DNA from 2 places in the Oenococcus sp. genome. Region 2 is predicted to be linked to the other one. Evidence: riboswitches for the same ligand, from Rfam matches in the RefSeq annotation. Region 2 holds a riboswitch; the other holds the start of a gene.
What was found. A riboswitch is a leader RNA that binds a small molecule or an ion and turns the genes downstream of it on or off. The one in region 2 is predicted to bind thiamine pyrophosphate.

Region 1: another riboswitch for thiamine pyrophosphate. It lies ahead of ABF487_RS02215 (ECF transporter S component); the one in region 2 lies ahead of ABF487_RS00630 (ECF transporter S component).

What each region holds. Positions count from the first base shown of each region.
Region 1 is NZ_JBDNNF010000001.1:438,453-454,554, forward strand. It holds gene mfd (transcription-repair coupling factor) at 1-2,997, opposite strand, end outside; gene pth (aminoacyl-tRNA hydrolase) at 2,997-3,569, opposite strand; gene ABF487_RS02185 (DUF6681 family protein) at 3,608-4,402, opposite strand; gene ABF487_RS02190 (hypothetical protein) at 4,402-4,791, opposite strand; gene ABF487_RS02195 (DUF4097 family beta strand repeat-containing protein) at 4,844-5,971, opposite strand; gene ABF487_RS02200 (PadR family transcriptional regulator) at 5,964-6,314, opposite strand; gene ABF487_RS02205 (RluA family pseudouridine synthase) at 6,387-7,298, opposite strand; gene ABF487_RS02210 (ECF transporter S component) at 7,370-7,975, shown strand; TPP riboswitch at 8,008-8,101, shown strand; gene ABF487_RS02215 (ECF transporter S component) at 8,147-8,764, shown strand; gene ABF487_RS02220 (ATP-binding cassette domain-containing protein) at 8,765-10,036, shown strand; gene ABF487_RS02225 (energy-coupling factor transporter transmembrane component T family protein) at 10,033-10,683, shown strand; gene ABF487_RS02230 (YdcF family protein) at 10,688-11,779, shown strand; gene ABF487_RS02235 (magnesium transporter CorA family protein) at 11,779-12,693, shown strand; gene ABF487_RS02240 (LTA synthase family protein) at 12,718-14,904, opposite strand; gene ABF487_RS02245 (GAF domain-containing protein) at 14,941-15,405, opposite strand; gene ABF487_RS02250 (NAD(P)/FAD-dependent oxidoreductase) at 15,398-16,102, opposite strand, start outside.
Region 2 is NZ_JBDNNF010000001.1:123,398-139,499, reverse strand. It holds gene ABF487_RS00635 (glycoside hydrolase family 68 protein) at 1-3,104, shown strand, start outside; TPP riboswitch at 3,280-3,369, shown strand; gene ABF487_RS00630 (ECF transporter S component) at 3,521-4,099, shown strand; gene ABF487_RS00625 (MTH1187 family thiamine-binding protein) at 4,096-4,395, shown strand; gene ABF487_RS00620 (ATP-binding cassette domain-containing protein) at 4,392-5,768, shown strand; gene ABF487_RS00615 (energy-coupling factor transporter transmembrane component T family protein) at 5,774-6,415, shown strand; partial or broken gene ABF487_RS00610 (hypothetical protein) at 6,857-6,993, shown strand; gene ABF487_RS00605 (hypothetical protein) at 7,282-7,581, shown strand; gene ABF487_RS00600 (MerR family transcriptional regulator) at 7,610-8,365, opposite strand; gene ABF487_RS00595 (SpaA isopeptide-forming pilin-related protein) at 8,712-11,351, shown strand; gene ABF487_RS00590 (pilin N-terminal domain-containing protein) at 11,348-12,511, shown strand; gene ABF487_RS00585 (SpaH/EbpB family LPXTG-anchored major pilin) at 12,508-14,028, shown strand; gene ABF487_RS00580 (class C sortase) at 14,105-14,992, shown strand; gene ABF487_RS00575 (class C sortase) at 14,989-16,102, shown strand, end outside.

The DNA.
Region 1 (16,102 bases), 320 kb from region 2:
GTGCTGCTGTTTGCCCAATAAATCACCGGCACCACGAATTGACAGATCGCGCATGGCCAATTTAAAGCCGGATCCTAGCTCCGTGAAATCACGAATGGCTTCCAGGCGTTTTTGAGCATCTTCAGTCGGTTGGCGATCAGGCGGAAAAGTGAAATATGCATAGGCTAGACGGTTAGAACGACCGATTCGGCCGCGTAATTGGTAAAGCTGCGACAAACCAAAACGCTGTGAATTCTCGACAATCAACGTGTTGACATTCGGAATATCAACACCTGTCTCGATGATCGTAGTCGTGACCAGCACATCATAGACGCCGTTTAAAAAGTCCATCAAAACATTTTCTAACTGGGTTTCGTTCATCTGACCATGAATATAGCCAACATTGGCATCAGGCACCAGACGTTGTACTTCACCAACAGTCCGTTCAATGTCCTGAACACGGTTATGCAGGAAAAAGACCTGTCCACCGCGTCCAATCTCTTTTTCCATCGCATCAGCAACGACTGGCCAATTACTTTCCAAAACATAAGTCTGAATCGGAAAACGGTTAGCTGGTGGTGTCTCTAGGACTGATAAATCACGTGCGCCGACAAGCGCCATATTTAAAGTACGCGGGATCGGTGTCGCTGTGAGCGTGAGGACATCGATACTGGCACGCAGCTGTTTGATCTTCTCTTTGTGTTTGACGCCAAAACGCTGCTCTTCATCAATAATCAGCAGGCCCAAATCATCAAAAACCACATCCTTGGACAAAAGACGATGAGTCCCGATAACCAGATCAATTTGGTGGTCTTTGATCTTTTTAATAGCCGCTTTGTTCTGTGCCGGCGTATTAAAGCGGGACAAAACAGCAATCCTGACATCCGGAAAATCGGAAAAACGTTCCAAGGCCGTTTCGTAATGCTGTTGGGAAAGGATAGTAGTCGGCGTCAAAAATGCAACCTGTTTGTGATCATGAATCGCTTTAAATGCAGCACGCAGGGCGACCTCAGTCTTCCCAAAACCAACATCCCCGACCAGCAGGCGGTCCATCGGCTTGGCTGACTCCATATCGCTTTTGATCTCTTTAATCGAACGCAGCTGGTCAACAGTCTCTGGGTAGGCAAAATCATTATCGAATTTGTCCTGTGCTTGATCATCAGCAGAGAAGGCAAAACCGCTTTCGGCTTCGCGCTTGGCGTATAAAGCAATCAAGTCATCAGCAATATCTTCGACTTTGGTGGCCACCTTGTGTTTTGTTTTGGCCCAGTCGGTTGAATTCAAAGAATTGATTTTAACTTTGCCCTGATCGCCGCCAATGTATTTCTGAACTAGGTTCAGGTGTGTTATCGGTACGAAAATCTTGGCGTTTTGTGCATAAGCCAGTGTCAAATAATCTTGTTTGCCGCCATTGGCTTCCAGTGTGGTTAAACCTTCATAGCGTCCGATACCATGATTAACATGTACTACATAATCGCCAACCTTGAGTTGGTTATAACTGGTAATTCTTTCGGCATTAGAAAAAGTTGCATGCCGCGGAATTCGCTTTTTGACTTTGGCGAACAATTCCGCTTCGGTTAGAACAACCAATTTCTGATCCGGCAATTCAAAACCGCGTGATAAAGCACTAACTTGTAATTGGGCCGTACCGGGCAATACCTCATCAGTGATAGCAAAATTCATATCAAAATCGTGCAAAGTCCGCTGCAAGGACAACAACCGTTCATGAGAAGCAGCAGCCAAGACCACGGTGAATTCTCGCTTACGATAAGAATCAACATCAGCTTTTAGGGCCGGCATCTGGCCAAAATACTGCTGCATCGGTCGGGTCAATAGAGTTTGTTTGGCAGTAAAAGCCAGGCCAACCAACCCACGGGTTAAATTACTCAAGAAAATTTTCGGATTGTGAAAACGCTGCAGTTTACCGGTAATATTCTGCTGTGATTTCTTCAAAAGATTAGTTGCATCAAGCTTGATTTTTAAATCAGGTAGGAGCCGAAACTCTTTTAAAGCATCAGTCATCCATTGCGCATCTTTTTCCTCTTGAAGTTTGGCCTGTTCATTAATTCTGGCGAAATCATCAATGAACAGCAGGTCGTCTTGCTTAGCATACTCTAAAAGCGAGTGTGTTAAAAAGAACTCAGCAAAAGGTAAAAGACCGCGATCAAAGCCGCTTTCCCTAGAACGAGCCAGTAGAGGGTCAAAAAAACTTGTAATTTTCTTCTTTTCGATCCCCTTCAGAGAATCACGGTAGGCAATAAAAGCATTTTGCAGTGTTTGCAAATCTGTGGAAAAATCAGCTTGTGACAGAAGGAAGTCCGAAACTGGAAACACAAAAACATGCTGGATTTTGTCCAAAGATTTTTGTGAATCGGCATCAAAAGTCCGCATAGACTCAAGCTCTTCATCGAAGAAATCCAAGCGTACAGGGCTATCCATATTGATCGGATAGATATCAACAATCTCGCCTCTGACCGCAAATTCACCAGGACTCGCAGCCAATGCTTCTTTGCGATACCCCATCTCGATCAATCTGCCGGCCAAATCCGCCTGCACATAGGTGTCCGATTTTTTAAGATCCAAAACAGCAGACCGAAAAACTGCCGGATCTGGATAACGACGCGTCAAGGCAGCTAAAGGCGCAACAATCATGGCTGGAGTGTTAGACTGCATGGCTCGCAAGGCCAAAACGCGACTCAAATCTGCATCGCGCGACGCAATCGCTGTTTCCGTCGCCAAGGATTCTTCTGCTTGAATTTCAAAGACATTATCCTGGCCGACGAGAGCTTCCAGGTCACCGCTAAGCCGATCAGCACGGAATTGCGTGTCTGTGATAATTAAGCTGTTTTTTTCCTGTTTTTCAGCTTTTAAACGCACAAAAACCCCAGCGGCTAACGCGGCCTTGGGGGTATCGTCAATGCCTGAAATAAGTTGCGCCGTATCCGGGCTGCTTTGGTTCAGGACTATACTTTCAGTCAAAGGCAAACGACTGATAAAATCTGTCAATGCGCTCATCATTAATTATTGTAACGATTCGTAATTGTATTCAGTGCAATGCCCTTAATAAAATCCTCTGACGCTAAAACGGCCTGGTCAATCTGGGGCTGAACCAAGTCCATTTGCGGTTTTGTGAAATCACCCAACACATGATTAATGACAGCCTGTGCAGCATGAGCGGGCCTCCCTGTGCCGATACGGATTCGGACAAATTTCTGACTCCCAATAGCTGATTCGATTGATTTCAAACCATTGTGTCCGCCTGATGCACCGCTTTTTTTGATACGCAGCTGACCATAATCCCGATCAATATCGTCAACAAAAACGATTAAATCATCTAGCCCGGCGTCAAAATAATGCATCACGGCCTCTACGGCCAGACCAGAATCATTCATCATCGTTGTCGGTTTAACCAGATATACTTTTTCAGATGCCACAACAGCCGTTGCGATAAATGCGTGCAGATTTTGTTTCAAAGAAAAGGTTGTATTGAGTCGCTGTGCGAGTTCGTCCACCGCCATAAAACCGACGTTATGCCGATTATGTGCGTATTTTGCACCAATATTTCCCAATCCTACGATAACTTTCATCATTTATTTATGTGACCCATCCCTTCTCAAAAACGGTTTTCTTAAATTTCTCTTTTTTTATAAGCGACTTCAGCCGTGATGTAATTTGCTAACGACACAGCCACAATTTTACTATGGGTCGGATCTAACTGGCGTCCCTGTCCGCCATGGATTACCACCGAGGCTAGCGATAACTGATAACCCTGTAATGCAGTCATTGCATCACTTAGTCCAACCTTAACGATTACACCAATCGGGCGAGCAGAAAACTGATTCATGCCGCCATAGATCAATAAACCGCTGGGCACGTATTTTAAATCAAAATACGGCAGCAGCGTACCCGGATAATTAGCCGATATTGTTTCATGCGCCAGCAGATACCTCTTTATTTGCGAGCGGGAAAAATGACCATAATTCTGTTCAATCAATTTGGCCTGCAGCATTCGCTGATAGAGATTGGATAAGTTTTCTTGTTCTTCTAAACTTGACACAATCACCGTACCCAGCACTTGATCACGTCGATAAAGGCCATTGGCCGGTACAGTTTTCAAGGCAGCTTCTTCTTCAGCTTTATCGCCACCCAAAAAGTGGTCAATCAAAGGCGAGATATCCCATTTAACTGTTTTGTCTGTAAAATAATAAATCATATTCAGCACAGAAAAATACAGCAAGACGACAAAAGCTAATAGGAAAACAATCCCCCAAATCTGACGATTGATGATTAAACGCACACCAACATAAAGGAGGTAAAAGTTAGCGATAAAACCGACGATTGAATAAATACGCCCTCTAGCCTGATTGCGAACACTAAAAAAACCAAGCCATTGATTAATTAAAGCCAGTAAACCAATTCCCATTATTTACCTCCTGCCGGCGGTGTGACAGCTGATGAACTAGTAGTGCTGCTGGCAGCTGGTGCTTTATCAACAGATTGCGAGCTTTCAGACGTACTGCTAGAAGAGCCGCTTGTTTCTGAAGGCGTTTTTTGTGAAGAACTGCTGCTGGACGCTGTGTCTGGCACAGATGAAGAACTGCTGGAAGACAAGTCAGAAGATGACTGCCGATCCGGTCTGGATGAACTCACAGCTGAACTCGTTGACGAACTTTGGCTGGGCGTATAGTTTGTTGGTGCACCACCCTCAGCTGTATGAGTTGTCACATTAGTCACAACATTAACCGCTGATAAAGCAATGATAATCGACACAATAGCCGGGGGTGTTAAAAAAGGCGGAACTCGTTTAGTCATTGATTAAATTATAAGGCGGCTGCAGTTAAACATAAATTAAGTTAAAAAAATTCTAATCAATCACGATTGTGCCCGAAGACACGCGACTGAGCAAGCGATAACTTTTAGCTTCGCCGACAGTACCTAATTTAGCAGAGGATGACTCGATATCATAATCCACTGGTGCGTCAAAAGCATCCTTCAAACGAACTGTACCGGTTTTAGCCGATAACTTGAAAGCAAATTCGTCTTGGCTAGGCAAAACAGCTCTAATCATGCCTGACAACGCGGTCAATTTTAAATCACCGGTTACCTTTTTAAAATCAGCACGCACAACCCCCGACGATAGATTGACACTACCGGCACCGGTTATTTTATTCAGGCGTACCGTGCCCGAGGTGGCTTTAATATCATATTTTGCCGTAACATTGTTCAAACGCAGCGTGCCTGATGAAAAATCTGATCCGAAATAATCGGCCAAGCTATCCGAAACAGATAGGCTGCCGGAATGAAAAGAACAGCCGCTTTCTGAAAAGACTGAATTTGAAATCTTCAAGCTGCCGGAATGAAAGGTGAAATTAGCGGCTGCGTGATTTTTAATCCCCTTTACCAGCATGCTGCCGGATCCAAAGTCGCTATTCAATGTACCTTTATAGCTGTTTGGCAATTCAATCAGCAATTTAGGCAGACGCGTCGTAGAAATAAAAACACCAATACTAATCGAGAATTTTTTTTCTGGTAAATGAATATTTAGATCACCGTTTTGGCTGCTGACTTGAACGATCGGATCATCAGCAGTCTGCGGATTTTTATACTGAGTCAGTTTCAATTTGTCTGAATCTGTCGAGATAATTTTTACAGCATCTGAATGGAATTTGAGATTGATTTTTTCAATCTCGTCTAAGGCAAACTCATCTTCGTAGACAACTTCGCTATCCTGTTGACTGAGGAAATGAAAATTGAATTTAAAAGTCCCGTTTCCTTTTTTTTCACCAATTTGATCGATCACTTTTGTCAGATCGCCCATTTGCAAAAATGCTTTGTCAACAGCTTCCTCATCGCTGAGGTGTTCTTTCTGCTGCAAATCTTTGGCACTTTCTTTGACATCATCGAAAATCTCGTCATGCAAATCATCTAAATCAGCAGTTTTTTCATAGCCTGAAAATAGTCTTGTCAGCTTTTTGTTAATTAAGTCATCCATTCTTCTTCTCCTGCAGCAGCGCATCAACAATTTCTTTTGAAAATTCCCAGTCGGTACGGGATCGATTGAGCTCTTTTTTGCCGCTTTCGGTCAAACTGTAGTATTTGCGGCGCCCGCCTTGATTTTCATCGTCATTGCCGTAGTAGCTTTTCACAAATCCTTGAGCTGATAAACGGCGAAAAACGGTATACAAAGTGGCTTCGTTGAGTTCGTAACGATCATCAGTGATCTGTTTGATCTGTTTGGAAATCTGATAACCATAGGAATCTTCAAACTCTAAAACACTTAATACAATCGCACCTGTCAGTCCGCGAATCATATCTTTCGATATTTCTTGAGCCATTGATCCTCCTCATCCTTCATGTATTAATTTACAGCATATTACTATGTGTGTCAAGGTAATGTGTTTAAAAAATTACCTCAAATATAGCTGTCTGGGAAAATCCGCCGGCAGCGGTGAGGTCACACGCCGCAGCTGCTGATAATCAGTAAATAAATCCGGCAATTCAATACTGGCCGAATGCAGCAGCAGGCGTGGATAATCCGGTCCGCCGTATAGTCGATCACCAATTAACGGGTGGCCGATAGCAGCCAGATGAACTCGGATCTGATGCGTCCGTCCGGTTGCCAGCTGAATACGCAGTAAAGTGTTTTGATAGACAACATGCATTTTGACCCAACGCGTCAGTGCCGGCTGTCCCGATGGATCAACAATACGGACATACGGATTTTTCGGATCCTGGGCAATTGGCAACGTAATAGTGCTGTTTGGCTCAGATAAATGGCCAGATACCCAGGCTAAATAGGTTCTTTTAATGATTTTTTTGGCAATCAGCTGATTCAAAACGGCAGCAGCCAGTGGATTTTTAGCAATCAAAACCAAGCCTGAAGTATCAGTATCGATGCGGTGAACCACATAGGCAGAGGCCGGTAGGCCGTGCGATCGACGGCCGGCTAAGGCAGCTTGAACAAAATTCAATAAGGTATCAGTCTCATTGGGTGAGTGCGGATGCATTTTCATTCCAGCTGGTTTATCAACGATGATGCAATCATCGTTTTCATAAACGATTGAAATCTGCTGCAGATTGTTGGACGGATATACCTGCTGTTTCTCTGAAAAATCATCAGCAGATAATTTAAAACTCAGCTTATCGCAAGCTGCCAATAAAGCTGCTGTCGAAACAGGCTGGCCATTTAAGAAAAGCCGTTTATCCTGCCGCAGCAATCCGCGGACATGCTTGGGGATCAAGAGCAGAGCCAGATACTCTTTGACACTTTTGTTAACAAAATGTTGTGAGATGACAAAATTAAATTGGTAGAATTGCACTATGTTAAAATTTTAGCGCTTCCAGATTTGTGCAGGCGCTTTTTAACATTTAAAGGGATAACGAGGTGCAGATGAAGAGTAAAAATTGGAAAATCAGAGATGTCATTTTAGCAGCATTAGTCGGTGTGGTATTCGGTGCCGTTTATTTTGCCTCAGGCCAGCCATATAACTTGTTTATCAGTATCCTAACGCCTATAGCAACTTTTTTGACCGGCCACTCACTGGCGAGCTCTTTATCGACCTCATTGGTAGCAGCTCAAGTCACAACAGCAGCAACAGTTGGCCTGTTTATGATGGCGGGTCCGATTGCAGCTTTAATTATTAAAAAACCAGGTGTTGCTTTCTTGTCTAATTTGATCGCTTCGGCCGTCGAGATGGTCATCGGGTCGTCTTGGGGAATTACAACTCTGCTATGGGGCATCGAACAAGGTGCTGGCATTGAAATCGGTTTTGCCAGTGTCCGCTATCGGCGGCCAATGGCTGGTCTGTGGCTATCTACAATTACCGGCAGTATTGTTAGTTTTGCTTACCACTACTTTGAGCGTTCTTATTACAAATTCGATGTTAATTATGTGCTGATTTTGTTTGTCATTTGGTTTTTGTCGATCTTTGTTTTTGCGGGCCTGATTAATCTATTAATCTTCAGTCTTTTAAAAAGAACCAAACTTGTGCAATAAACTTATGCTAGAATCAATTTAAAAGAGCTGAATACTTCTATCTGGGGTGCTTGCCTATAGCAAGCTGAGAATTACCCATTGAACCTGTAGGTTAGTACCTGCGTAGGGAGATAACAAAAAGAGTCGTTATCTTTCGGCTCTTTTTGTTATTCTTTGGAGGAATTTTATTTTATGACAGCACACACATCAACAAAAAATTGGCGGATCAGGGATGTCATTTTAATCGGTCTGATCGGTGTGATTTTCGGCATTCTGTTTTTTGCTTTCGGTATCCCTTGGAATACCATGGTCAGCTTGAGCGGTCCTTTGGTCAGCTTGGTCTCTGATCAATCACTTGCACAAACCATCGGGGCTTCGCAAATTTCTGAGCAGGTTGCCACAGCAGCGACAATCGGCCTTTGGGTCATGGCCGGCCCGATTGCCGGTATGATTATCAAAAAACCAGGTGCATCCTTGCTTGGAGAAACCTTAGCCGCCACAGTAGAAATGGCGGTTGGATCAGCTTGGGGCATTTCCGATATTCTCAGCGGCCTCATACAAGGGGCGGGTACAGAAGCAGGTTTTGCCCTGACAGGTTATAAACGTCCTTTTGCCGGATTGTGGCTTTCCACATTGACATCAACAGTTATCACTTTCGGATTTACCTATTTTCAGAATTCGTATAACCGTTTTCCTATCAGCTATACTTTGTCACTTTTTGTCATTTCTTACCTATCGATTTTGATTTTCGCCGGTATTGTGGTCTATCTGATCTACACCATTCTAAAGAAAGCTAAACTGATTAAATAAGTGTCGATAATTGATTTTAAAAATCAAAATATTGAAATTGATGGGCAGACGATTTTGCAAAACATCAACTTGAGTATTAACGCGGGTGACTTTATTTTACTTTCTGGGGCTTCAGGCTCCGGCAAGACAACTTTTATTAATGAACTCGTGGCAAAATATGATAAAACTGCAGCACGTGTTTTTCAAAGCCCTGGCCAGCAGTTTACAATGGAAACACCCTTTTACGAACTGGTCTTTTTGTTGGAAAATCTGCAATATCCAGCCGATCAGATTGAAAACAAAATTAATCAGATCCTGACGGAGTTTCACCTAGAAAACAAAAAAAACCAACTGGTCGATACCTTATCAGGCGGCGAACAGCAGCGGCTGGCTTTGGCAGAAGCCGTCAATCTAGGTACTCAACTCGTTATTTTAGATGAACCTTTTGCCAGTATCGATCGGCAGAGTATCCGGTTTCTGCTTGCCAAAGTGCAGGAATTGCAGCGGCGGGGTCGGACAATTGTGATAGCTGATCACAATCCTTTAATTTACGACGGACTCGCACAGCGCATTTTTCTATTTGATAAGCACACAATTACATCCTTACCAAAAACGGATTTCCGTCAATTCTATGATTCTTTTAAAAGACAGAATCACTTCCATCTAAAAAGTGATTTTCAGTCGGATAGGATTAAAATTGATCGGCTCTCCATCTCTTTTCCCGATCAAATCATTTTTGATCAAGCTTCTGCATTGATACCTGACAAAAGCAGTGTTTTAATTGTTGGTGAAAACGGTACCGGCAAATCGACCTTGTTAAAAGCCATTTCAGGTCTGCAAAAATTTAGCGGCAAAATTACTAGCCGCGGAAAAATTTCACTGGCCTTTCAAAATCCTAGCGACAGTTTTTTAAAAATCACGGTTCAAGAAGAACTGTCCTTAAGCCAGCACAAAAGTTTCCATGAAGCAATGGCTCCCGCCGCCATAGAAGATTGGCTGACGCGTTTATCTTTAAAGGATCGCCTGGATGCTTCAGTTTACACATTATCCGGTGGGGAAAAGAAAAAACTGCAACTTCTGTTGCTTGTGATTCAATCTCCCGACACCATTCTCTTGGATGAGCCTTTTGCCGGACTAGATCAAAAATCTGTCCTTGATTTGATTGCGTTGTTAAAAACTTCAGCGGCTACGAAAATTTTTATTAGTCATCAATTGTTCGCCATGGATCAAATTATTGACCATGCTTATCAAATTCAAGATCACAAACTCATCAGATTGGCGGAATTATCATGAGAGCGTCCTTAAAATTCCTTCTTGTTCTTGCACTTGCAATTGAGCTGGCCTTTGTGAGGTCCTTATGGCTGAACCTAGCCATCACGGCATGTGCCTTAATCTACGTTATTTATAAGAAAATTTCTTTTAAAAGAATTCTTTGGTTAATTATTGTCGGTATTCTCCCTTTTGTCGGGGGCTGGTTTATGTATTACACCATGAGCCCAGACCATTCAAAAACCTTTGCTTGGATTATGGCGACGCGTGTGTACGCCTATATTTTTCTCGGTAGTGTGCTAGCCTTCAGCCAGTCGATGACCGCTTTAATGCGTGGTTTTGAACAAGACTTGCATGTCAATCCGACTTTTGTTTATGGAATTTTAGGGGCCTTGAATTTCTTGCCAAAAATGACCCGTCAAATTAAGATCATTCGTGCATCTGCCAAAATGCGTGGTGTGCGTTTAACTGTCTTTTCCCCGCAGTTATATGTAAAAGCCATTTATAATTCATTTGTCTGGTCAAACAATCTCAGTCAGGCTATGTATGCCCACGGTTTTTTGGAAGGGAAGAAACGCAGCCATTATCATCATGAATCAATTCATGCGAAAGAAATTTACCTATTTATTCTGATTCTTGTCCTAAGTATTTTAATTGCATTGATAAAATGAACTTGTGTTCAAACAGTTGCAAACAATTCTTTTAAGTAGCGGCATTAATCCTGTCATACCGCTAGGGTTGGCGCTGATTTTTCTGCTCTTAGCAGTTTTTGTCTCGCACCTCAATCGCTATTCTCTCAAGTGCGGCTGGTTTTTAAACTTATCCCTTTATTCTCTGCTGGTTTTTTTCCTGTTGGCCTCGGCTGATCGGGGGTTGCTGGCCTTTACTGTCGTTTCAATTGCTATCGGCATACTCGCAGCTGCCATTATCGGCCTAGCCCTCTATTCCGCACTAACGCTGGTTGCTTGGAGCTTTAGGCTATCAGCCAACAAGAAATACCGCTCACGATATCATTTCGCGACCGATTTGGTTATTTTCATTTTTACAGTCATCTGTATACTGCTAATCATGGATTTTTTCCAGATCAAACTGCCAGCTGCTTGGGCAGCGTTGCTTGCCTTTGCCCCGCTATTTACGATTTATTTAGCTTTTGTATTCGCTAATTTTCTAACACAGACATTTTTAATTAATTGGCAGGGCCATCGTGCCGCCAGGCAAGCTGGCAGCTATGATTATGTGATTATCTTGGGAGCTGGATTAATCAACGGCAAGCAAATTTCTGCCAGTTTGGCCCAACGCATCAAAACAGTCATCTTTTTTGCACAAAATCACGGACAAGCAATAATTCTTGCTTCTGGCGGAAAAGGCAGCGATGAAAAACTCAGTGAGGCGGCGGCCATCGGCCAGGAACTACTCAAGGCTGGTTACCCGGAAAATAAAATTCGTTACGAAAATTCATCCACGAACACACGTGAAAACTTTAAAAATTCCCTGCAGCTCATTAGCCAAGAACATCATAATAGTGAATCGCTACAGCTGGCCTTTGTTAGTAACTCTTATCATTTGACCAGGGCCGCATACCTTGCCAAAAAACAAAAGATCAAAATCACGGCCATTCCGGCAAAAACGCCTAAAAATTATATCGCTTCCGGATGGTTTCGAGAATTTGCTGCCATGCTGTTGATAAAAAAACGTCAACAGATGGTCGTGCTATTATTGTTCTTGTTTGCCAGTTTATTTTTGGCGATGTTAATCTGGTTTTTCTAATGCTGAAAACACATCAAATAAATACAAAACTGATTTGGTACGAGGTGCAAGATCCCAGCCAAGCAGAACAGGATCAATTAATCAAACTGGGCGTGACCCGTGAGATGCTTTTTTATGCCTTGGATCCAAATGAATCGGCCCGTACTGAAATCGATTCGGTTAGCGGAAATTCACTGATTGTCTTTGATATTATCACACCAAATTCCCGCTTGGCTGCCACAGAGCCAGTTGGCATGCTGATTGATAAAAAAGGCAATTTTTATACCATTGCTCGTTCGACAACGACCAGAATTTCTGAAAAACTGTTTGCTACAGCCAGGGAAAATTATCCCGACAAAAGCCATTTGACAGCAATAGATATCTTTTTAAATACCAGTTCAGTTTTAATTGCAGAATACATCAGCACAATTACAACCGTGAACCGGCGGCGGAACGTCATTCAATCTAATCTCAGACAAAAAATTCAATCTGGTGCCATTTCATCTTTAATGGAATTGGAAACACAAATGATTTATATGCTGGATTCTTTGAGAACTGATCGGACAGCCATTTCACGACTGCAAGCCTATTTGGGCGGTCAGGTAGATGATCGGCAAAAAGAATACTTTGCCGATGTACTTGTCGAGAACACGCAAGCTGTTGACATGGCAAATCAAGCAGCTGAAGTGATTGGCGCTATTTCAGGTGCCTATACCAATTTGAACAATCAGCGTTTGGACAAGTCATTAAGAATTTTGACAATGCTGCAAGCATTAATGGCTGTACCGACAATTGTGACAGGCTTTTACGGGATGAATATGAAACTGCCCTTTACGAATATGCCCTATTCTTGGCTGCTGACTTTTGCAATTACAGGACTATTAATCATTGTCGAAATCTATATTTTAATCAAAGCACATTTTTTCGACCGCTAAAAAAGACGTCTTACGGCGTCTTTTTTATTTCGTCCGTCCTGCCGAATCATCAGGATTGTGATACTGGATTCGAGCCCAATTAGAAGGCTTAAAATATTGTTCTGGTGCATCAGTCTTATAGAGGCTAGCTGTGGTTTTATCATTATTTTTCGACCAAAGAGAAGTGGACTTTTTGCCTAAAATACGATTTTGCCTATTCAATTGCTGGCGTGTGTTGCGGATACCATAGTCATATCTTTTAGGATCAACATCTGTAAAACCTTGAGGGTGATAAAAACGCATCAAATCTTTATAGGTTAATTGGTCTGACAAAGACAGTTCGTCGCTGACTTGGTCTTGCCATTTTTTCACTTGGTTAGCAAGTTTTGGTAACATGGTTTTTTCGTCAATCGGCTGTCCACTGGCATTGTCCCATAATTTTCCGCCAGTATAAGTATATTTGGGTGTCACAAAATCCTGATCACGAAAGGCCACTAACTGTTGATGCTGCTTGCTAAGCAGATCCTGGCCAAATTGGAGATAACGTTTGTTGGATATTCCCAATAAATGTTCCAAAGTTGGTAAGGCATCTATCTCACCACCGTAGGTTGGATCGATGTGCCCGACTTTACTGCCCGGAATATCAATCATATAAGGTACACGCTGCAATTGCGCGTCGTCGTTTGCTGTCCAGGTTGCTGGATCGCGGCCGAAAACAGTGGCTAAGGTTTTATTTTCCGAATTTGAAATGCCGTAATGGTCACCGTACAAAACAATGATGGATTTTTTCAAAAGGCCGGCTTTGTCCAAATAAGCATAAAATTCTTTGATAGATTGATCCAAATAATGGTTCGTTAAAAAGTAATTATCAATAATCGGATCGCCGGTCGCGGTTGTCTGGAATTTAGGGTCTTGATCAATTTTATCGAGTTGAAACGGATAATGGTTAGTCACAGTCAGGTATTTAACGTAAAAGGGCTGCTGCATTTTTTCCAGATACGGAACGGAATCCTTAAAAAGGAGCTTATCTTTCAGACCCCAGCCCTCCGATTTATACCCGCTAACATCGAAATAAGAGGCGTCAAGAAAATGCTGATAGCCTAGTGATTTATAAACGACATTCCGGTTCCAAAAAGAAGCAACGTTTCCATGAAAAACGGCTGTTGAATAGCCCCTGCGCTGATTGATGATAGCTGGCATAGCCTGAAAGGTATTGGTTGCATATTTGTTAAATAGTGATCCCGTCGGCAGGCCGAATGTCGATGTTTCTAACATATTTTCCGCGTCTGAAGTTTTCCCTTGTCCTACCTGGTGGAAAAAATTGGAAAAAGCGATTGTATCTTTGCCGTGGTAAAGGGAATTCAAAAAAGGCGTGACTTCCTGACCATTAATTTTCAAGTCGATTGCAAACTGCTGAAAGGATTCCAAATGGATATAAATAACGTTGCGTCCTTTGGCAATTCCGAAATATTTCTTGTTCGGTTTGGCGTAATGTGATCGAATAAATTGTTTAATTGGATTTAAATCGCTTGGTTTAGCAGAATTTCTCAGGGTATTGATCTGCACAGTATTAATCGCGTCTTGTACCGTGTAAAAATTGATTCCCATGTATTTCACAAAATATGTATCATCAAAACCACGTGTCAGCAATTGTGGACGCGAGCAGTCAGCTAAAAATAAATTAAAACATAAAGCCAAAAAACCTAAAGACAAAGCTAGAAAAGAGTGTTGCTTGCTCACTGATTTTTCCTGCATCCTAACTCGTCTCAATAGCAGCAAAACGATGATAACGATCAGGTCCAGCCAGTAAAATGGATCCTGAAAATGCATGAGAGACAAAGATGCGCTCCCAAGGCCTTGGTTCACTTTGGAATAGCCCAGCATCACATTAACTGATACAAAACTAGTCATTTCTCGATAGTAAATACAGTTAATATACAAAAGGAGCGTCAGCAGTGCGTCAACGCTCAAAGCCGTGATATAGAAAGGCAGTTTGTGCTTAATGAATGAAACAAGTGAAAAGATAATGATCATCGTGGCCAGAGGATTAATGATCATAATAAAAAATTGGAAAGGATCAGCCGCACCAAGACCGGCAAAATCTGAAAAGTAGGCTAATAACGTTTTTGCCCAAAAAAATAAGGTCAGCAGCCATAGGAAGGCAGCGCGACTACGATTAGGATTGAAACGATTAATAATATGGCCGGCAAAAATTTTGAGAGCTGAAGTCATTGTTTATCATTATAACGCCGAACAAAAAGACGGGTATTAAATGTGGGCAATCAAAGTTGCTGAAAAGTCATTTAAATCCATCTTAATTTGCTCATCAAAACGGTTGATTGTTGTCGAATCAATGTCCATCACACCGATTTTTTGGCCATCAGCTTTTGTCAGCGGCAAGACAATTTCGGCATTTGAGGCTGGATCACATGCAATATGTCCGGCAAACTGATGAACGTTCGGTACAATGATAATCTGTTGTTTGGCGAATGCGGTCCCTACAACGCCCTTTCCTTGGGCAATCCGTGGCGTGGCCGGCAAGCCTTGAAAGGGACCTAGGACTAAATCGCCATCCTCCTTAGAAAACAGATAAAAACCGGCCCAGTTAATGTCCTCGACAAATTGGAATAATACAGCTGCCGCATTGGCCAAATTGGCCGTCGTATCCTTTTCGTCTTCGTAAGCGGCCAAAAATACTTTGCTTAAAGTTGTATCAGCTTTTAATTCAGTCATGAAATTCTCCTAGATTCAAACTTGTGGAATGGGCTGGGCCGCCGCGTTCGGGATCAAAATAATTGACAGCCGAGTTGACAGCTGTTGGTACTTCGCCAAAACCGCTGGCGATAATATCCGCTTTTCCGGCATAACTGCTGGCATCCCCGACCGCAAAAATGCCTGGAATTGAGGTCATTTGTGTGGGATCAGTCACAAAACCATTGTTAATTTTGACTGGCAGCGTCTCCCATAAGTCCAAGCTGGCCGATGAGGCAGTAAATCCGTACCCAACAACCAATTGATCGGTCACAATAGTCTGCAAGCGGTCATCGTCAATATTCTGCATTTGAATTGCCAAACGACCGTCTGATATTTGAAGACCGACAATTTTATTAGGCGTTTCAAAAGTTGCCAGCGGGTTTTGCTGTAATTTGGTAATTGAGGATTCTAGCGCTCTGAAGCGATCCCGACGATGAATCAGATGTACCTGTTTACCGTGCTCGATTAATTCCAGTGCATAATCGACTGCTGTATTGCCGCCGCCGACCACAGTGAAATCCTGATATGGGCTTTTAGCCAGATTCGGCAGCAGATATCGCATCCTGCCGGCTTGGAACGTTTCCTCAGCACCAGGTACAGACAATTTACGGGGGCTAAAAGAACCATTTCCGCTGGCAATAATGACTGATTTAGCTGTAATCAAAGCATGATTATT
Region 2 (16,102 bases):
ATACAAAATTAAATGATAATGGTGTATTTTATTCAGGGTTTTTGGATGCATCAATTAATGTTTTGACTGATAGCCAGATCAACGCGTTAAACAACGATCATTGGGATACTCATCAAGGAACGCCAAATCTGACCATCTCTGATTTGAACAGTATGAACCAGTCCGCAAACTGGCAGAATCCTAATTATTCCTACCCAGCAGTCGATCCCACAAAAATCCAAAATCTACCAGCCGCAGTTACGGTCGATACTAGTCCGGATCCTGCAAGCGGTCGTGTCAATCATCAACCAACGCAATTGGATGTCTGGGATTCATGGCCAGTGCAGAATCCAACCGATGGCTCGATTCAAACAATTACGATCGGTCAGCATACATATCAAGTGGTGATTGCCATGGCTGGTGTTGGCGCTAATTGGTCTGACGGGCATTTGTATCTTTTTTATAAAAACGATGATCAAAAAAGCACCGATTTGTCATCAGCTGCGATTGATCAATGGCAAACAACCGGCGCAATTTTTCAAAATGATGTGGTGCAAGAGAATTACCAGTGGGGGTATAACCCCGATACCCCTCAGGCACATGTTTATGCTGCTTCTAATCCAGCTATCAAAGATGATCGTTTGGATTTTCATCAACAATATCCGATTGAATCTCAGCAATGGTCGGGTTCGGCTATCTTGAATGCGGATAATACGATTCAGCTTTATTACACCTCTGTCGAAATTGCTGATAATTATTCGCATTTAGCGACGGCGCAGCTTGGGTTATATGCGAATCCCGATGATAGCCTCTACACGAAAGTTTTGGATGATCATATTATTTTTGATGCTGACGGCCAGCAATATATGACCAATGAACAAGCTTACAACGGTAAGGTCCAGGCAACGAAAAATGGCCAGCCGTTAATGGATACGGCTCTGCGTGACCCGCATATCATTTTCGTTGCCAATGCAAATGGCGGCGTCGACCGTTACTTGGCTTTTGAAGGTTCGGCACCTATTAACACATCAGACCATCTTCAAGATTTGAATAATTTATCTTCCTATTCATCGGATTCTCAAGATGCTGTCAATCAGCAATATTCTTTGCTAGCTTCTAATAGTGGCAGTATCAATATTGCTAAAGTTGCCAATTCCGTGATTGGTTTGATTAAGCTGAACGATGACAATAGCGTCACGGTTATGGCACCGATAATTACAGCAACTTTGGCTTCAGAAGAGTTAGAGCGCCCATCGATGGTTTACCTAAATGGCAAGTATTACTTGTTTACCTCGACAAGGATCGGGCGTTCCTCGATTAATAACTCTGACAACGGAGATAATGTGATGATGCTAGGCTTTGTTTCGGATACGATTAACGGTCAATACCGTCCTTTGAATGGCAACGGCTTAGTCGTATCAAGTTCGCAACCTGGCAATAGTAAGACTTTCAATTATTCTTATTTTGCGATCAAAGTGCCCAACAGTAATCGTGTGATTATTACCACTTATATGACGAATCGTAATTTCGCGGCCGGGGCCAATAATTATGCCACCTTCGGCCCTTCTTTTGAAATCGCTATTAACGGGGATCAGACCAGTGTGATTCCGGGTTCTGTCATGGCTCAAGGAGCGATTGCTGAAAGTGCCTCGGCTAAAGCCATTGGTGCTCTTTTGGCCACAGTCGATCATTATGAAGCTGCAATTGTGTCTTCTAATGCGACAAATTATACCGGCACAATCAGGAATTTGTCCGGCCGCGATGAAGGTATCTTTTTAAATGGGCCTGCGCTTACTTCCGCTGATACGAATGTACCTTCTGCTGAATATCATTCTTCGCATTTTCAAGGAGACCGTGTTCAAGTACTAGAGCAAGTATTAACAGTCCGTTCTAATGGCGGCTATTACACATTTTTGAGGGTTCGGGACGTCGATAAGAACAATTTGATATTCTGGATCGACCAGCGAGGTGTGGCTGCTAATGAATATGATTCGGTTATTTTGAGTCAACCGAGAAATCAGTGGGCAACCGTTGCCAGCCGTCCTTATGATGGTATTTATCTTCTTGGCCCAGCAAACACAAGCGTGGAGACCTCTGCTGCTGGTGGTAACGGGCGGGCCTCTGACTTCAATGGGCATAATGTGTATGTTCTGCAAATCGAAACAACTCACAGAAAGACTAATAATCGAGATTATCAGTACGCCTATGTTAGCGATGGCAATCAGTCTTATTGGGTCGATGTACGTGCATTGAACTTTGCACCGTTTTCCCTTGTTGTTCACAGTTCATATGGATTGAATTACCAGGCCTATATTGCGGCGGGCATTCGTCACGATGGCCTTTACGAGGATGCTGCAGCCTTATCGACACCTGGCGCGCAACATTATTTTGCGGTATCTAATTCCGTCAATCATCATCTTGTCACTGTGCTTGAGTCTGTGGATACAGTTCGGGCTAACGGTCAGCATTATATTTATTTGCGCGTTCATGATCAGAATATTCAAAATGGTGCTGGTATCAACGAATATTGGATTGACACACGATCTGTTTCGGTTTTTGACAGCCAATCTGCGCCAACTGCATCAACTGGCCATTATGCGGTTATCGATCCTGGCCGCCGCACTGACTCAATCTATAACGCAGGGCCGGCATTGACCAGCACTGCTACTCTGGACGGCAATGGTTCAATCGATAATTATCGTAATCAGTCGGTTCGGATTCTTCAGAGTGTCACGACGACGCGCGCAAGCAATAATCTTCGCTACACCTATGTACAGGTTACGAATGGTTCTCAGACTTTTTGGGTCGACGCTCGTTCTTTGAATGTACAGCCTTATGCCACAAGGCGGACAATCACTAACTTTGCCAGTTCAGCTCGGATCATTGAACCTTGGGGACGGCAGGATATGGTTTATACCGATGGTCCGGCTTTGACGAGTGATGATACGGTTCTGCCAACAGCATCGTTAAGCAGTTTGAATTTGCAAAATCGCACTGTGACTGTGCTAGCGGTTGTCGAGACCAATCGCGGCAGCAGAACGAAGCCGCGATTATATGAATATGCACAAGTGCGAGTTACTGGTACTAATCAAATCTTTTGGGTTGACCGCCGTGCCTTGGCTTAAGAACTGTCGGCATTAGGTTATGAAGATGCTGTGATTCCAAGAGACTCAGTTTGTTCAAAAAATAGAAAATTATGTATTTGGAAAAAGGTATGCGATCATCATCAGTAATTGCGTTTGCTTGCTGGAATTAGCTATGATAAACTTTAGATTGTTATTTGATCGCAAATAACCAAAACATCAAAATCTGGGGTGCCTGAAGGCTGAGATTACACCCACATAACCTGATCTAGTTTGCACTAGCGTAGGGAGATTACTTGAGAGATTTACCGCTTTATTATCGTGTGCTCGTTGTTCTGATCACATAAATATTCGGTCGTAATAGATACTTTTCAAGCCAGTCTTCTTACAGAGACTGGCTTTTTTGATGGTAAGTCCTGCATGGCGATGTTTAAAAAATTTTTTTTGGAGGGTATCTTATGCATACAAAATGGTCCTTGCGTGATTTCATTTTTCTGGCTTTGATCAGTATTTTTTTTGGTTTTATTTTTTGGGTATGGGCATTTGCTTATAACGGCCTCGCAGCCGTGCTAACACCGATGGGACTCAGTCCATTTGCCAATGATGCCACCATTGGCCCTTGGCTGATGGCTGGACCAATGGCGGGTTATATCTTACGTCGTCCTGGTGCTTCTATTCTTGGGGAAACACTGGCTGGAATCGTTGAAATGGTTTTTGGTTCACAGTGGGGCATTATGGATATCGTCGCTGGCGCTATTCAGGGTTTTGGGACGGAAATTGGCTTTGCCGCCTTTGGTTACCGCCGCTGGGATAAGATGAGCCTATCTTTGTCGGTTGTGACTGTTACGCTTGTCACATTTATTTGGGATTTATTGAGAAACGGTTACTCACAATACGCATTAGGACTTTTGATTGGTCTGTTTATCACGCGTCTGATTTCAGCTGCCATTTTTTCGGGTGTGATTGTGTATTTCACGGAGAAACTAATTGCAAAATCGGGCATTCTTTCAAACGATAAATCGGAGATTGTTAAATGATTTCTAGTATTGCAGTGCAAGTATTGCCCATCACGGCAGATCGGGACGACGTCATTCGGATTGTCGATTACGTGATTGCTTATATTGATAAAAGTGGTGTTAATTATCAGGTCGGGCCGTTTGAATCTACCTTGGAAGGCGACTACGACCAGTTGATGGCTATTTTAAAAGAGTTGCCCAAAGTTGCTGCTCAAATTACAGATGTACCGGTCATGGTTTATAGCAAAATTAACATGGCAACAAAATCAGATGTACTCACGATTGCCAAGAAAACGGATAAATATCGGGATAAATGACGACCAGCTTAAGCCATGTGACTCTTTCTTATGGCAATAAAAAAATTATTAATGATCTCAGTATTTCGTTTCAGGATGCTAGTTTTAACTTGTTGATTGGCGCTTCTGGTATTGGAAAGTCGACGTTCTTGCGTGTTTTGGCAGGCTTTTATCCGCAGTTGAAAGGTGAGGTGATTGCCGATAATACGATCGTCGATAATCTGCCGGCCAATCAGCGCGCTCGTCATGTTGGTATGCTCTTTCAAGATCCGAATACACAATTTGCTATGCCAACACCCTTTGATGAACTGGTCTTTACGCTGGAAAATTTGCAGGTTCCTCAAGAACGAATTCAAGCAGAAGCACAGAGAGCGATTGACTTTGTCGGGATTAACCAACTGTCTAATTTAAAAATAAATACACTGTCTGGCGGCGAAAAACAAAAAGTTGCCTTAGCTGTCATTGTGGCTATGCAGAGTAAAGTCTTGCTTTTAGACGAACCCTTCGCTAATATCGATCAGCCGTCCAGACGTTATTTACTAAAAAAAGTCAAGCAGCTGCAAGCAGACGGCACGACCATTATTGTTGTCGATCATGATTTATCCGGTTATGAGGACCTAGCCAATCAAGTTTGGCTGATGGCTGACCAAACGATTCAGGCGATCAGCGAAAGTGATTTTAAGAAACGTTTGCCGACTAAACAGGTTTTTGATTTCGCAGTTCCAACAAGGGGCGCATTTGTTTGTGATGATTTAAAGGTCTCGGTCGGGGACAGAAAACTTTTCTCAATTCAGCATCTGCTTTTAGCGGCGGCCGGTATTACACTTTTGACTGGGGATAATGGAACTGGCAAGTCAACTTTGTTTAACGCCCTAACGCGGTTGAAAGATTACGAGGGGGAAATCACCTACTTAGATCGGGATATTTCTAAATTAAAGGTTCCTTCTTATTTGGAGGAAGTCGCACTTGTTTTTCAAAATTCTGAGAAACAGTATTTGCGAATGACTGTTGATGAGGAATTAGCATTAAGTTTGCAGCAAACGCGTCATCCAGAGAATTGGCAGCCAGAAGCGGTCGCGGCCTACTTGCAGCGTTTGAATATGTCAGGCCTCGGTGATCACATTGTCTATCAACTGTCTGGCGGCCAAAAGAAAAAATTGCAATTGCTTGTGATGCTGATTATGGAAACACCGGTCTTATTGCTCGATGAACCTTTGGCTGGATTGGATTTTCAATCTGTTAGGCAGGTGGCCGCCATTTTACGTGAAATTGCCGATCGCAAGCGTCAGCGTTTTGTGATCATTAGTCACCAATTGGATCAATTGCTGCCGGTAGTCGATTTTTATCTGCGACTAGAGAATCAGACTTTGCATTATCAGGAGCGTTTATCATGAATGCCATGAACCCGAGTATCAAATTTATTTTAATTCTGATTGTCAGTCTGGAAATCACGGTGATTTTGGATTATCGCGTTAATTTAGTCGTTGCTGGATGTACCATAATTTACTTGTTGGCCTCCAGACTAAGCTGGCACCGTTATTTGCTGCTGATCTTTTTGCCGATCATTCCCATGCTCGGCGCCTGGACATCCTTTAATACTTTTGGCAGCAGGGAGATGGCTTGGGTCATGATGACACGTATCCTAGCTTATGTTTATCTGGGTGCCGCTTTCTCATTTACGACACATATGGACTGGCTGTTGGATTCTTTGGAACAAAATTTTCATCTTCCGACTGTGTTTATTTACGGTTTGCGCGGCGCACTGTCCTTTGTTTCTCGCGTCAAACAGGAAATTAAAGTAATTCGCGTTGCTGCTATGATGCGCGGCGTCAAAATGGCGCCCTATTCACCGCAATTATTTTTTAAATCTATTCTGATTTCCATGCGCTGGTCGTCCCGTCTGTCGACGGCCATGATTTCTCATGGCTTCACTGAGAATGCGCCGCGGACTCACTTTAAAAAAGTTGTGATCAAAAAAAGAGATATCGTGATTGCGAGTGTACTACTGGTCGTCATGCAACTTGCTGTGGTATTTTTGTAATTTTTGATTAGTTTGACAATTAGGAATTTTGTGTTATCTTGGGAGTCATAGATTTCAAACGACTTGATCCGGAGAGTAGTTTTGAACCAAAGCAGAGAAAGTTGGCGTTTGATGCAAGCCAACGTGCGGGGAGAGATGAACATGGCCGGTGATTGGCTGGTGCGAACCGTTTACGGAAAACACCAGACGGAATGGCCCTCGTTACCGGGCACGCCATTAGAGGCAGCTCATACGCTTTGCTTTAGATGGTTGGCAAGACTTGTTTTTGGCAACAAAACAAGTAAAGCAGGATGGTAACGCGTTAATCGCTTCTGTATTTCAGGAGCGATTTTTTTATACCTTTGTTTCCGGATTGAAATCTGTTGTGTTTGTGTGATTACGCATTAGGAAGTGCCAGAAGTTTTGCTTTGTCAATGAGTAGATATTTGAAAAGAGGTTTTTATGACAACTACTATCATCGGTTTTCCCAGGATAGGTGCACATCGAGAGTTAAAATTTGCAACAGAACAATATTGGAAGCAGGCGATTAGCCAAGATGAGCTGCTAAAGACAGCGGCATCTTTGAAAAAAAGCATTGGCAGGCAACTGCTTCCATGTTTGAAGATTCTAGGACAACAATTTCCAAGAAGCGATGATGTATCTAACAGTTATAAAAAAACACCGAATCGGCATATATGGACAATTCAAGGGTTTTATAAGTGGCTAAAGTGCGATTCCTTTTGCTTCATAATAGGAAAATTGATGACAAAATACGTGATAAAATTAACGCTTATATTAAGTTCCACTTTTCGGTAAATGGTGGAAACATATTTTTACCATATAATGATCTTAATTTCTAACTGAAAATTGATTTTACTAGGAGCAGCATGGCATCAAAGGGAGTTTATCAGTCGCCGAATCAAGGCGGTGTTCACACTTGGTATTTGTCCGAGGCAGAACAGAGGAATTTGAAATGGGCACGCGATTATAAGCGGGTCAAACAAGAGATTAAACAGTCTTATTTAGATGGTGTGCTATTTACACTCTTTTTTGCGGCTGCAGTCGAACTGTTCGTGATCCTGGCAATTATTGTGTACCGCATGCTGTTAGGCGAGACGCCTTTAACGCCTGGCTGTTATCTGGACCGGGTTTTGCAACATGTTGTGAGTTTGTTTGTCAGGAAATGATGATTAAAAAAACGGGCAAAACCCGTTTTTATTTTGCGTATTTTTTGATAATTTTACAAAGCAGGGCCGTGGCGCCGACACCGACTGTATCATCGTAGTAGCTTTGGAAGCGATTATCCTGCAGGTACATCTCTGCTAGGCCGCGGTGAGTTGCTGGGGAATAGCTAGTCCACGTCATTTTCAGCCAAGATTTATGGTCTTCAAAAACCTGTTTGGCTTCTGGACCATTGAGATCCTGAGTTGCTAACAGTGTGATCAGCTGTTTGAATAGATCTTTTTCCAAATTTTGAAAACGCTCGTAATCTGCTGCAGTCATGTGCAGCATCTTTGCATTGGCTTCTTCGACGATTTGTCTGCCGTACTTTTCTCGGATTTCGTCACCATATTTTTGCTCATTTGTTTTCAGCATCTGCCTTTTGAAAGCTGTGAATTTTTCTTCGTCTGTCATATGTTTTTGTCCTTTCTCGTCAAGAATTGTCTGATCAGCCAGCCTGATCAACGCGTCCAGCTTTTGTCTTTTAGCTTGCAAGGCCTGTTTTTGTACTGTTAAGATCTGCAAACGATCAATATGTTGATACGATAGAATTCTTTTAATCTGCTGGATGGGCAAGTCGAGTTCCCTGTAAAAGAGAATCTGCTGGAGTCGATCAACTTGCTGCTCATCAAACAGCCGGTAGTTGTTTTCGGGTTCGCGTCTGGCTTTTAGCAAGCCTTCTTTTTCATAATATCGAACGGCTCTGGGCGTGATACCGGCTAGCTCGGCTAATTCATTGGTCTGATACATGCTGCCTCCTTGACAAAGATTAGCTTAAAGTATGACCTAAGGTCAATGTCAAGATCAAGATCGTTCTATTTTTCTTTCTGGAATAATCGAAAATGTGAAAAATGTGGAATCGCTATCACAAATCTTTATTAGAATCAAGTGGTAAACATATTGTAAGCGCTTACAATTTATGGTATATTTAACGCGGACAGGTATTCTCAGTCTAGGTTTTTGGGAAATCACTTTGTCCTTCTTCGTATACATCTTAAGAGGAAAACAATCATAAACCACGATCATTTTGGGCCATGGTGGAAATTGCGTATAAGTTCTCTTGGTCGTGTGTTATGAAGAAAGGAACAATGATGACTTGAAAAGAACAAGAAATTTAACCATTTTTTCACTGCTGGTTTTGCTTTTTTCTATTTTCCTGCCAATGACTGGTCTACTGCATGCAAATAGGTCTGCACAGGCTGCCGGGACTGTTTATTCTAATATCGCACCGAATTATCAGACCGATAGCAGCGGCACGCGGCCGGCTCCGGCAAATAGCTGGAGCATCCCTGGACAGACGGATGTTGTTAATCATCAAGGCGGTACAGCTGGTGCTTGGGACGGGGTGACATCTTGGAATGGCGATCCTGCCAATAAGACTAATTCCTATATCAAGTACGGCAGCAATACAAATAATCCGGATTTTGCGATCCGGAAGTATGCGAAACAAACTGCTGTACCTGGTCTGTATGATGTTTATCTGAATGTCAAAGGTAATGAGCAGCAGCAGGTTGATCCACTGGATATTGTTTTGGTTGTTGATATGTCAGGCAGTATGGAATCAGCCAAAGCGGCGGCTGCTAGGCAAGGTGTCAAAGATTTCTTAGCAACATTATTGAATTCCGGTTATGCTGATAAAATCAATGTTGGTTTAGTCGGATATTCTAGTCCTGGTAATAATTATGCCAGTGCACATGTGAATCCTGCGCCAGTCACAAGTGCTCAAGCGGCGGCAATCAATACCGCTTTGTCACCAACGTTTGTTGGCGGTACCTTCACTCAGTCGGGTATTCGTGATGGTAGTACTATGCTGGCATCTTTACCGGCCAATCATAAGAAAATGATGATCCTGATGACAGATGGCGTTCCGACTTTCTCATACAAAGTCACGAATGCAAGCATTATCGGTGGCCTGGCATACGGTACAAGCTTTTCGACGACACTGGATCAACCAGGAAATACTTCCCGACTCAACAGTAGTTATTCAGCGAGTGGTATTACGATTGCTGATACTTGGGCGGCCACGCTTGGTGAGGCTAGAATTCAAAAGGCGGCTGGTGCTGAAATTCATGCTTTAGGTATCCAATTAGCTAACGATGGTACTTACTTAACACAGGCTGAAGTTGAACAACGAATGAAGCTCTTAGCAAGTACTGATTCAACAGGTTTGCCATACTATCAAGCTGCCAATACGCCGGCCGCTATTCAGCAATATTTATACGAACAGTCGCAACTAGCACTGAGCTATTTCAGCACAATCAGTAATGGTCCTATTAACGACCCGCTTGGCAGCCAGTTCTTGTATGCCAATCCGACTGGTTTATCAGTGAACAGTGTCGGCAGCAATGTGATTACGAGTTTGCCGACGGCTGTGATTTCAGGCAGCAATCTGCAGGCGACAAATCTAAATATCGGCTTGAATCAGGAAGTTCAGATTCATTATCAGATTCGCATTAATACTGAAGATGCGGCTTTCCAGCCTGATCATTGGTATCAGACCAACGGGCGGACTCTGTTAACCCCTAACAGTGCCAACCCGACCAACCAAGTTGACTTTGCGATACCTTCGGCAAAAGCACCGGGCGTCTCGATACAGGTCAACAAGCTTTGGAATCTGCTGACATCTGCCAGCCCATTACCATCAGCGGTTGCCTTCACTGTCAATCGTGCTTCGACCACGTCACCGACAGCTTGGCAGCAAGCTAAAGGGTCCTTGGCTCAGTCCGACAATTGGACAAAAAGCTTCACACAGCTGCAAAGCGGCGCGAATACGGTTTATCTGCCTAAGTTCAATAATTTAGGTGCGAATTTCGTTTATACGGTCGTGTCCGAAGATGCAGTGACAGGATTTGTTTCCAATATTGCTAATAATAACGGTGTCTTTACAATCACGAACAGCGAACTCGGCGTCAATGCGGAGAAATACAGCCGCAACAACCAAGCTCCTTTGGCAGGATCGCAATTTGTGATTACGAAATACAACAGTAATTGGACGACTGTCGATTTATCCTTCAGCCCGATTACGATTAACGGCAATCAATCAGCAAATACGAAAATTACACCGGGCTATTATCAAATCCGGGAAAGCAAAGCCCCGGACGGCTACGCTTTAGAGACAACGGCCTTTAATTTCCGTGTTGATGATCAAGGAAAATTCTTTAATGCAAGTAATCAAGAAATCACGTCTGCGGCGCTGCCGGGTGTCGACAATTTCTACCTTAAGAAGACTACTCTCGGTGCACCTGTGATTGTGCTGGCCAAGTATGATGCGCTCAAAGCCTTTAATCTGGTGGTCAATAAGATCGACCAGACGACTGGCAAGTCGCTTACTGGTGCACAATTCACGTTAAAAGACGCGAATGGTACGGTTATTAACGCTCAAGAGAGCGGTGCAACAGCAACGTTTACCTTCAATGGCCTTCCGGTTGGCGCCTATACGCTGACAGAGACACAAGCCCCTAACGGTTATATGCCCTTCAATAAGACCATTACAGTCACAATTGCTGCTGACGGCACTGTCACAGTGACGAATAGTGATGGCTGGACTTCTTCATTGGAAGCTAACGGCAATAATAAAATCGCTTTGACAGTTAAAAATACTGTGAAAAACGTCTTCCCGGCAACGGGCGGACCTGGAACGGAAAAATATGCCGTTATCTCGCTTTCCTTTATTCTGACTGCTTTGGCAGCCAGCGGCCTGTATCTATTTCGGATTAAGAGGAGGCATAAGTCATGATTAAAAAGATATTATCACTGCTTATTGCGTCTCTTCTGATGGGTGTCTTGTTTGCTGTCAATGGTGTCAAGACCTCGATTGCGCGGGCCGATGAAAGCGGGCAGGTGACTGTCATGCTCCATCATCGTTTGAGCTGGGATAATCTGCCGGCCCAAACGGCAAACGACGGGTTAGAACGGGCCGGCTCGGATGGGCTGATTGCTGGTGCAAATACGGCTTTTGCCGTTTACGACATCAGTAACCAATTGAAAAGCTACTCAGGCGATTCGGCTGTTTTCCTAAGCCAATTTAAGACGATGGATCAAGCGGCCATCAACAGTTATATTGCTGATCATAGCTTGACCAAAGTGGCTGAAAAAACCACTGATGCCCAAGGCATTGCCTCATTTAACCTGACAAACGGCCTTCAGCAGGCTTACCTGATTGTGCAATTGCAAAACAACGAACAGTCGGTTAACCAGCTGATGTTTGAACAGCGGTCGGATCCGATTGCCTTCAGTCTGCCAATTTACGCAATGAACAGCAATGTCCCGCTGTCTGTGATTCATCTTTACACGAAGTCCGCCATCGTCAACCGGATTCCTTATTTCTTCAAATACGGGCGGACACGGACGAATACGCAGATGCCTCTTGCAGGCGCTAAATTCGCTTTCTATCAGCTGATCGCTGGCAAGAAAAGCTATCTGACGAATGCAAACGGCTGGCAGGCAAGCGATCATCCTTTGACCGATCCTGCTGTTAGAAAAATCGTTTCCGGGTCTAATGGCCTGGTAGCTTTGGATAACAGCACATTGGCGGCCGGCAGCTATTATTTTGAAGAATTGCAGACACTGACAGGATATGAAATTTCGGCTGCGGCCACGCAGATCAAAGTCGAAATCCCCGCTGCTTCAGCATTGGCCAATATACCGGCAATCACGGTCAACGGCCAGGCACTTGCAAAAACAGTAGCCGGGCAGATTCCCGCCGATGTCTTTAAAAACGCATCACCAAGAGTCTATAACTACGAAAAAGCAGTTAAAAGCAGCAACGGCCAGGTCTTTCCATTCCTGCCCCAGACGGGCGAATCAATCGGTCTTATTTCTCTAGCCGGACTGCTGGCAATATTAGCAACCAGTTTCATATGGCTTCAAAAAAAGAAAAGGAACCTTGAAAAATGAAAAATAAGCTATGGACATTTATAGCCGGCTTAATTCTGCTGCTTCCGCTGACACTTTCATCTTTCGTTGCTTCAACCCAGGCTTTTGCAGCCGACACAAGTACAGTTAATGTGACACTGCACAAGCGGGTTTTCGATGAAGGACAATTACCGGCTGATAAACAAAATACCGGTGAAGTTACAACGGATTTTGGCGGCATGCCGCTCGCAGGCGTTACTTTTACAGCCTACGATGTTACCGATCAATATCTGACATTCCGTGGGTCCGGCGATACAGCCCAGCAGGCCATCGCTAAAATTCAGGCAGCTTCGACGGATGGTGCGCCGGCATATGCAACAATGCTTTCCAGCGGCGTTACCACAGCACCTGACGGCACCTACACGTTTATGAATCTCGCTTTAAAAGATGGCAATAAGGATAAAGTTTATCTTTTCCTTGAAACTGATTCACCAACGAACGTGACTGCCAAAGCCGCACCAATCGTATTGGCTATGCCAATCTACGCTAACGGTTCTGATACACAGATTAATACCAATATTCATGTTTATCCAAAAAATGAAAAGGCAGATCCGATCGTTAAGGATTTGACTGATCAAAGCAAACTGGATTTGACTGTGACTCTGCCTGATGGCAGCAAGATTTTCAACGCTGCTTACGGCCAGACCTTCGGTTATACAATCCAGGTCGCTGTTCCCTGGAACATCAAGGACAAAGATACCTTTACTGTTGTTGATACACCTGATCTTGGTATCGATATTAATACAGCCTCAGTTGCTGTTGCAGGCTTGGTCAAGGGCACTGATTATACAGTTGCTGCTAATCAGCCAGCCGGCAAAGGCTTGGGCTACAAGATTACCTTTGATACAAGCAGTGCAGCTGTTCGTGCACAAGCTGGTAAGAAATTAATGATTACTTATCAGGCAGTTCTGACTAATGCCGCAACACCCGATACCGGATTGAACAACACTGCTTCTCTGGCTATCGGAAATGGGACAGACTTGACAACAACTGATACACCGGGACCGGTTATCTATACTGGCGGTGCTAAGTTCATAAAGGAAGACAAGCAAAGTGCCGCTAAATTAGCTGGTGCTGAATTCAAGCTCGTGAGAGTTAATGCCAGTGGCGACATCGTTGCCTACGCAACACAAGCTGCTGACGGCAGCTACACTTGGAATGCCGCAGCAGCAGGCGCAACTGTTTATACCTCTGATGCCGCAGGCATGCTGAGCCTGAAGGGCCTTGCCTACTCTGCTAAGCTGGCAGCCGGCGAAAGCTATGCGCTGTTGGAAACAAAAGCACCTACAGGTTATGCGCTTTTGACCGCTCCTGTTAAGTTCACTGTGACTCAGGGCAGCTATGGTGACAGAAACACAATCACGATTGTCAATATTCAAAAGGGTATACTGCCTGCTACCGGCGGTTCGGGAATTGTGATCTTCCTGGTCATCGGTTCGATTTTGATGGCAAGTGCCTATCTCTGGAACAAGAAGCGTCAAGACCAAACAGAAATCTAATTTCAAAAGTTGTTTAAAACTTCGGATGCCGTTTCTCTAGGTCCGGAGTTTTTCTTAGCTGGAAAGCGGAGCAGGAATGATGAAAAAACATCGTCCGGAAACTTTCAACGTCTTGTTAAAACTGTTCATTGCTTTGATGTTTTTGATCGGATTTCTCGTCTTCTTCTATCCTTTTGCCGCCGACAGTGTGATTAATTTCGCCTACCAAGGGCAGATCAAAAAGGTTGCTCAGGAAAATTCACGTAACGCCGATCGCCAGGCCGCTAAAATCACACGCCTGCAAAAAGAAAACCGCCAGAAGAGTCTTGAAAATCAACAGATCGGGATTTCGCCGATTAAAGATATTCTTGGTCGGGCTGTCAAGCGCGTGCCCAATAAAAGCCGCCAATATTATTATCAGCATTCACTGGGTAGTATCTTTATTCCAAAAATATCGCTCAGCCTGCCGATTTTTGATAAGACAAACGACACCCTGCTGGAAAAAGGGATTACGTTACTTGATGGCAGTTCCTATCCGACGGGTGGATCAAGTACCCATGCTGTCTTGCTCGGACACAATGGCCTGCCTGACCAGCAGTTGTTTACGCATATCGACCGCCTGAAAAAAGGGGATAAATTTTTCCTGAAGATTCTTGGGAAAAGATTGGCTTATCAGGTGTTTGACATCAAAGTCGTGCGGCCCGACGATTTAAAAGATGTTCAGATCAAACAGGATCAGGACCTTGTCACGCTTGTCACCTGCACACCCTATATGATTAATACCCATCGTCTGTTAGTGACGGGCCGGCATGTTGGATTGGATAAGCGTCAATTTGACCGGGCACAGAAAAAAACAGTCAGCACTCAGACGACCTATCTGACCTTTTATCTCTCACTGATTGCGGCAGCCTTATTATTATTTATCTACTTTGTCTACTGGCAGATTCGCCGCTTTTATCGCGATAAAGCAAAGGAGCAGCCATGAAAAAAGACCGTTCTTCGCGTAAAAAACACAAAAACAAGTTGTGGCTGATCCTGCTCTTTATGGCTGGTTCCTTGATTGCCCTTTATCCCTTTTACGTTGGTGCTGTGAATAATTTTATTGACCAGCAGCGCATCAGGTTGCTGGAAAAAGAGACGGCTGCTGATATTAGTAAAAAAGAAGCGGCCATGGCTAAAAAGAATGCGCAGATTACGCAATTCGGCCTGCATCCAGGCGTCGACCCCTTTTCCGGGGCTGATACCGCGCACCGTGTTGATTTGAAAAAACATTTGATCGGCAGTGTTGAAATTGCCAAGATACGCCTGCGGATTCCTCTATTTGATGAGACTAATTCAGAAATCTTAAACTACGGCGCGGGTGTTTTGCAGGGAACTTCCTTTCCACTGGGCGGACCGAACACACACTCTGTGATCACGGGCCATCGCGGCTTGGCGCAACGGACTTTGTTTACGAATTTAAATCAGCTGAAAAAAGGCGATTTATTTATCCTGACCGTGCTGAAAAAGAAGTTAGCTTATCGGGTGGATCGGATTCGTGTCGTTAAACCGAATAATTATCGTGCTTTGCGGATCGAGCCCGGCCGTGATCTGGTGACTTTGCTGACTTGTACGCCTTATATGATCAATTCCCACCGGCTTTTGGTCACAGGCCATCGCGTGGCTTATCATCCTGCCATGGGGCAGCAGGCCAGGCAGGCGGCGACTGCCAACAACTGGATTCAAATCTCGATTTTAGCGGCAGTTCTATTATTGGCCGCTGGTCAATTACGGTGGTTATACCGCAGTATTCATGCTTCATTGATAGCGAAAAATCATGTTGATTTGGCACTGCGGATTTACGACCGCCGCCGCCAAGAAATGGCCGGTGTCACTGGTTATTTAATGGCCGTCAACCGTAAGAAACCTTTAAAACGCCGCGGGCGACCAATCATGGCGCGTTCAGACCTGCGTGGGCGGATGCTGTTTGCTGATCTGCCTGGCGGTCTCTATTACCTGAAGCTGACTGAAGGGACTGATGGGGATGGCTGCCAGGTGGGGATGCGCCATTTGGGCGACCACCAGATGCGTTTTTACCCGGATGGCAGGCAAAAGT